One region of the Streptococcus sp. KHUD_017 genome, then DNA from elsewhere that is predicted to be linked to it. Evidence: predicted binding sites of a transcription regulator. Region 1 holds the regulator's gene; the other holds the start of a gene.
What was found. The regulator HrcA, encoded in region 1, represses chaperone genes, less so after heat shock. The targets are predictions, from matches to a motif close to TTAGCACTCNNNNNNNNNGAGTGCTAA.
Positions count from the first base shown of each region.

Region 2: a site for HrcA is predicted at 1,257-1,283, ahead of ACVAMZ_RS02885 (ATP-dependent Clp protease ATP-binding subunit). Genes of this name have one in related genera too.

Region 1 covers NZ_CM142175.1:1,557,082-1,560,501, forward strand. Annotated here, with positions in the region: gene dnaK (molecular chaperone DnaK) at 1-414, opposite strand, end outside; gene grpE (nucleotide exchange factor GrpE) at 668-1,183, opposite strand; gene hrcA (heat-inducible transcriptional repressor HrcA) at 1,210-2,244, opposite strand; gene ACVAMZ_RS07750 (DUF2812 domain-containing protein) at 2,408-2,920, opposite strand; partial or broken gene ACVAMZ_RS07755 (DUF2812 domain-containing protein) at 2,942-3,160, opposite strand.
Region 2 covers NZ_CM142175.1:586,467-589,886, forward strand. Annotated here, with positions in the region: gene ACVAMZ_RS02885 (ATP-dependent Clp protease ATP-binding subunit) at 1-1,140, opposite strand, end outside; gene ACVAMZ_RS02890 (DUF1797 family protein) at 1,380-1,610, opposite strand; gene ACVAMZ_RS02895 (amino acid ABC transporter permease) at 1,813-2,496, shown strand; gene ACVAMZ_RS02900 (amino acid ABC transporter ATP-binding protein) at 2,496-3,230, shown strand; gene ACVAMZ_RS02905 (bifunctional methylenetetrahydrofolate dehydrogenase/methenyltetrahydrofolate cyclohydrolase) at 3,363-3,420, shown strand, end outside.

The DNA of each region.
Region 1 (3,420 bases):
TTCAAGACCAGCAATTTTACCAGCGTCTTTAGTTGCTTGACGTTGAGCATCGTTAAAGTAAGCTGGAACGGTGATAACAGCCTTGGTTACTTTTTCACCAAGGTAGTCTTCAGCGTAACCTTTCAAGTATTGAAGAATCATAGCTGAGATTTCTTGTGGAGTGTATTCTTTACCGTTAGCAGAAACTTTTTCAGAAGTACCCATTTTAGATTTGATAGAGATCACTGTATCTGGGTTTGTTACTGCTTGACGTTTTGCAGCGTCACCAACGATGATTTCACCGTTTTTGAATGAAACTACAGATGGAGTTGTGCGGTTACCTTCTGGGTTTGCGATGATTTTGCTTTCAGTTCCTTCAAGAACTGCTACTGCTGAGTTTGTTGTACCTAAGTCAATACCGATAATTTTAGACATGTGTTTTTCTCCTTAAATTTTATATTCTATTTTTCTTTTTGATACTCTTCTTAGGTGACGGCGCCGTCAGAGCTTAACTTCGTTAATCTCTTTGACTAAACTTTGAGCCTAAGGTCTCAAAGTTTGCGTAAATAGCGTCACGGCGAAGAGTATCGCCAATGGTTCGCTTCGCTCACTATTGCAAAGCTGAATAATTTTTTATCTTTCTTCATAGTTTTCTGTCGTTTCGGACAAGGTTTTTAAGTTCTCTAGCCTAGTTATAGACAACTACCATGGCTGGGCGTAGGATGCGGTCATGTAGTTTGTAGCCTTTTTGGAAGACTTGTGCGATAGTGTCTGCTGGATGTTCATCATCAGCTGGGAGGGTTTGAATAGCCATGTGATAGTTATGGTCAAATTCTCCATCTGCTGGAATTTCTTCAATCCCTTCTTCTTTCAGAGCATGAATCAAGCTTTCTTGGACCATTTCTAGTCCTTTTTTGACATCATCTGTCAACCCTTCAACGGCAAGGGCGCGTTCAAGGTTATCAAGTGATGGCAAGATTGCTTTTGCCAAATCTTGGCTACGATAGCGTTGCAAGAGTTGGCGTTCTTCGTTGGCACGGCGCTGAATGTTTTGCATTTCTGCATGGGCACGAAGATATTTGTTTTCAAATTCTTCGGCACGTTCATTCGCTAAGTCCAATTCCGACTTCTCGGTAGTTGTTTCTTCTACTGGTTCAACAACTTCCTCTTCTTTTACTTCTTCATTTTTTATATCTTGGGCCATTTTCGCCTCCTTTAATGATTTCAATCTTAATTCACTTCATAGTGATTGCTGCTGAGATAGCGGTAAAAATCCGTCAACTTCATAGTCAGAACTCGATTAACAACATTGAGTTGATTTACCAATTGTTGATAATTCAAATTGACTGGACCTATAATCGCAAGAATTCCAAATCCACGATAGGGAATCAGGAACTTACTGCTAATCACTGCTAAGTCAGCAAGACAAGATTCTTTGCTATCCGCAACTCGGACACTTTGCATCTGGTCGCCAATCAGATTCTCTCGAATTTCCAAAGCAACCTTTTGTGGCTGATCAAAAAATTGATAGGCCGCTAAATTAGCGAAATTCAAAAGATTGACTTTCCCAGAAACCACGATGTTTTCATTGAACATTTCTTTGAAGATATGTTCGACGAGGTCCATGACGTTATCCGTTGTTGTAAAGTAACGTTGGATAATCTGCGGAATCTCTGTCCGAATCTTGTAGTGAATATCCAAAACAGTCTGTTGCAGGAAACGTTCCTGAATCATAGTCTTGAGACGATTTAAATCCTCCTGCAAGAAATTTCTCGGAATCAAAAACTGACTGGTAACTGTTCTAGACTCATCAAGCGTAAAAACAGCAAGAGCTGTATGTTGCCCGAGGACAACAATATCAAAAGCTGTTAGCTTCTGCCTACTTGGTTCTACATCCAGTGCTACAACCGTACAACCACTCAAGTCTGACAAGATTTTCGTTGCCTCTTGAAGAATATCCTCAAGCTTGAAGAATTCTTGATCAAAGGCTTTTACAATCTCATAAACTTGATTTTCAGCTAAACGGTCAAAGGATAGGGAGTGTTTGACATAGTATTGAAAACCAGCCACACTCGGCATACGACCACTGGAAGTATGAGCCTTTTCAAGCAAACCTTGCTTTTCTAGAGCTGCCATATCATTTCGAATGGTAGCACTACTAGAGTTGATAGACTCTTGCAAGGCTTTAGATCCAACAGGTTCGTGCGTTTTGGTAAAGATGTCAATAATCAGATTTAAAATATTCTGCTGACGTTCCGTAACCATCTCGTCACTCCTCTCTGATAGATCTTTTTTTAGCACTCGACACATCCAAGTGCTAACTTATGATTCTATTATACACCCTTAGAAAAGAATGTCAAGACAAAAACTCAAAAAATTAGCACTCTTTTATCAAGAGTGCTAAAAATCGGTCTGAGGACCTAGAAAATCATCTTACATTCTCAAGATATTTCTTTTTAAGTCTATAAAAACTATAGATTAGGTAAGAAATCATGAGGGCATAAAGGGCGAAAATAACAAAGAAAGACTGAGAGAGACTTTCGCGAAACAAGCTCATACAAATAACTAGACCGCCAGAGATAGAAACTGTAGATATACGAAGTCTAGATTTCACATCAGCCCATCGAAGACGATTGTCCATGAAAGATTGATCATTTAAATCTACATCACAAGTTGCTTTTCGAAAAACAGTATAAGAACAATTTTCCACAAATTCCCATCCTCTATCCTTAACACTTTGTAAATCTACCTCATTTTTTCTAAGGTAGCTGGTATTCCACACACGGTAAATCACATCATCTGGTCGGCATTGTTCAAAATAGAAAAAGCCAAAACGATTCGATTTAAATTTCCAACCTTTCAAATGCATCTCATGCAAATAATCTTCTACCTTATCCAAATCAAAAATGGTAAACATTCGAAATTGTACTTTGCTATTCATTGTCTAACCTCCAAAATGGTTTTATTTATCAGATAATTCTTTCCACTTTTGAAACAATCTCCAAAAAATATAAGAAATCTGAATCGTGAAAACTATCAATAAAGTACAGTCTATGATAACAATCAAAAACATTCCCCAACCGAAATAACCTCTTCCACTGACAAACTTTGAGAAAACCGGTAGTAGAGCTAAAAAGAGGAGCAAAATAGGAAGCATCCGCATTGTTAAAATCCGTTTGACATAAAAAAATCTTTATTTAAACAAAAATATTATGGTAAAATTTACGCCAATTTTTGAACGGCTGATGTAGATATTTTATACTTTCAAAATGTTTAAATGTGATTATTTATTTTTGAAAAATAGCTCACCAGCCCGACTGAAAGTGCTTGTAGAATGATAATAAGTCGCCTGCCGAAAACAGCGAAAAATAGCGGTGTTATGCGGAGATAATCTGACTCGATGCTAAAGTATATTGTATACTTATTTTCAACAATTTAGCA
Region 2 (3,420 bases), 890 kb from region 1:
ATCTCGAGTTGCTTGAGCCTTGAGATTTTCTGCTTCGATTAAGCGTTGGTCGATAACCTTTGGATCCACAAAATTCAAAGTTAAGTTCATTTTTGAACCAGCTTCATCTAAAAGGTCAATAGCCTTATCTGGCAAGAAACGATCTTGGATGTAGCGGTTAGAAAGAGTAGCAGCGGCTTCAATAGCAGCGTCTGTATAATGAACGTGGTGATAATCCTCGTATTTCTTTTGAATACCTTTGAGGATAGTGATAGTTTCTTCCACTGTTGGTTCATCAACTTTGACAGGTTGCATACGGCGCTCAAGGGCTGCATCCTTTTCGATGATGCGATATTCATTGAGGGTAGTAGCACCCACTAACTGAAGTTCGCCACGAGCAAGGGCAGGTTTGAGGATGTTTCCTGCATCCATATTACCGTCTCCAGCAGAACCAGCACCAACGATTTCATGAATTTCGTCGATAAAGAGGATAATATCCTCACGTTTTCGGATTTCCTCCATGAGTTTCTGCATACGCTCTTCAAACTGGCCACGAATTCCTGTGCCTTGGACAAGGCTAACAACGTCTAAGCGGATGACTTCTTTCCCTTGAAGTTTATGAGGGACATCTCCATCTACAATTTTTTGAGCGAGGCCTTCGACAACGGCTGTCTTACCAACACCAGGCTCTCCGATAAGGACGGGATTGTTTTTGGTTCTACGGTTGAGAATTTCAATGACACGGATGATTTCTTCGTCACGACCGATAACAGGGTCGACATTTCCACGACGGGCAATCTCAGTTATATTGATACCATATTCTTCCAAGAGTCCTTTTTCTTGACTAGGAGGAGGTGTTTGAGCTGGCCCGCGATTTTGGGAACCATAACCACCATTGCCGCCATAACCACCACCTGACTGAGTTGGAGGAACATTGTTATTTGAAGAAGGTCTAAAGTTGTTCAGATCGTTAAAGAAGTCTCCAAAGGGATCAAAATCACGGTTGTTTAAATCTGTAATTCCTTTAAATAAGCTATTGTTAGGATCTGTTTTGATAATTTTGTAGCAATTTTGACAAAGGTCAATTTGCTTTTGTTGTCCATTAAGATTGGTGTAAAGATGGATTGTTGAGTCATTGATTTTACAATTTTGACAGAGCATACCTCTACCTCGTTTCTTTCTTGGCTTTGACTAAAAAAGAAAGGTCAAGAATAGTCAAAGTTCTTTAGTCTCATTATATCATGATTGAAGGGGAAAGCAAGTAAAAAGATTGAGTCTTAGAACTCATGATAAAAGAGTTTTGTAGATGAAATATAGGGATAAAAAGAAAAATCCTATTTGTCATGCAAAAAGGATTTTCATTGGTCAAAGCAGGAGACTTTCCCGCCTCTATTCAACTATTAGTATAAAAGTTCGTAGATTTCCATTGCAATCAAGTCAATGCTATCAAATGTATACGTTTCACGAGCTTCAACATCACGAAGTGTAAAGAGTGGTCCGTTTTCTTCGTCATGGTTAAAAGCAACCTCTGCGACAACAACTCCTTCGCGTTCAAAGTTACGTTTCAAGTTACCACCATCTTTTGTCATTGCTTCTAAGCGATTGATGATTCTAACCAAATGTGATTCCATTTTGATTCTCCTCCATTTCTTATCTTTACTATTTTACCATAAACAGACTCTACTTGACTAGAAAAAACTTAGATTTCTCGCTATTTCCCTCGTCTTTGAAAATTTATTGAAAATATCAGGTAAGGATGTTGCATTTTTATACAAAATATGTTATCCTTATACAAGTTTTAAGTTTAAATTAAATGTAGAAAGTAGAGCATCCATGAATTTTTCTTTTTTACCGAAATATTTGCCATATTTTAACTACGGCGCTATTGTTACCATTATCATTTCTATCTTAGTGGTCTTTTTAGGGACTATTCTAGGAGTGTTGTTGGCCTTTGCACAACGTTCGAAGATTAAACCACTTGTTTGGTTTGCTAATCTTTACATCTGGGTCTTCCGTGGGACACCGATGATGGTGCAGATTATGATTGCCTTTGCCTTGATGCATATTAGTGCTCCGACTATTCAAATTGGAATCTTAGATGTTGATCTGACTCGTTTGATCCCAGGGATTATCATTATCTCTATGAATAGTGGTGCCTATGTATCAGAAACTGTTCGTGCTGGGATTAATGCAGTGCCAAAAGGACAACTAGAAGCAGCCTATTCACTAGGTATTCGCCCTAAAAATGCTATGCGCTATGTCATTTTACCACAGGCTATCAAGAATATTTTACCAGCCTTGGGGAATGAGTTTATTACCATTATCAAGGATAGCTCGCTCTTGTCAGCTATCGGGGTTATGGAGTTGTGGAATGGAGCTACTACGGTGTCAACAACCACATACTTACCTTTAACTCCACTTCTATTTGCAGCCTTTTACTACTTGATTATGACCTCTATCTTGACGCTGGCCTTGAAAGCTTTTGAAAATCGTATGGGACAAGGAGATAAAAAATAATGACTGAAACACTTATAAAAATTGAAAACCTTCATAAAAGTTTTGGCAAAAATGAAGTTTTAAAAGGGATTGATCTTGAAATTAAAAAAGGGGAAGTAGTGGTCATTATTGGACCATCTGGTAGCGGTAAGTCAACCCTCCTTCGCTCGATGAATCTCCTTGAAGAAGCTACAAAAGGAAAGGTTATCTTTGAGGGTGTTGACATTACGGATAAGAAAAATGACCTTTTTGCCATGCGCGAAAAGATGGGAATGGTTTTCCAACAGTTCAATCTCTTCCCGAATATGACAGTCATGGAAAACATTACACTTTCTCCGATTAAGACTAAGGGAGAAAGTAAGGAAGTGGCTGAGAAGAGAGCGCTTGAGCTCTTGGAAAAGGTTGGATTGCCAGATAAGGCCGATGCCTATCCACAAAGCTTGTCGGGCGGGCAACAACAGCGTATCGCTATCGCGCGTGGTCTTGCTATGGAACCAGATGTCCTACTCTTTGATGAACCGACTTCTGCCCTAGACCCAGAAATGGTAGGGGAAGTACTAGCAGTTATGCAAGAACTTGCCAAGTCAGGTATGACCATGGTCATCGTAACACATGAGATGGGCTTTGCGCGTGAAGTAGCAGACCGTGTTATTTTTATGGCTGACGGTGTAGTTGTCGAGGATGGAACACCTGAGCAAATTTTTGATCAAACACAAGAACAAAGAACCAAGGATTTCTTGAGTAAGGTTTTGTAAGAATATGATGAAAAGCTCCAAGAGGGCTTTTTCTTATAGTTTCAGACTATAGGGTATCTTAGGTAAGAAGTGTTAGAAGGTCGAGCGATTTTTTGTTATAATAGAGGATATTTGTTAGAAAAGAGAAAATACATGACACAGATTATTGATGGGAAGGCTTTAGCAGCCAAGCTACAAGGACAACTGGCTG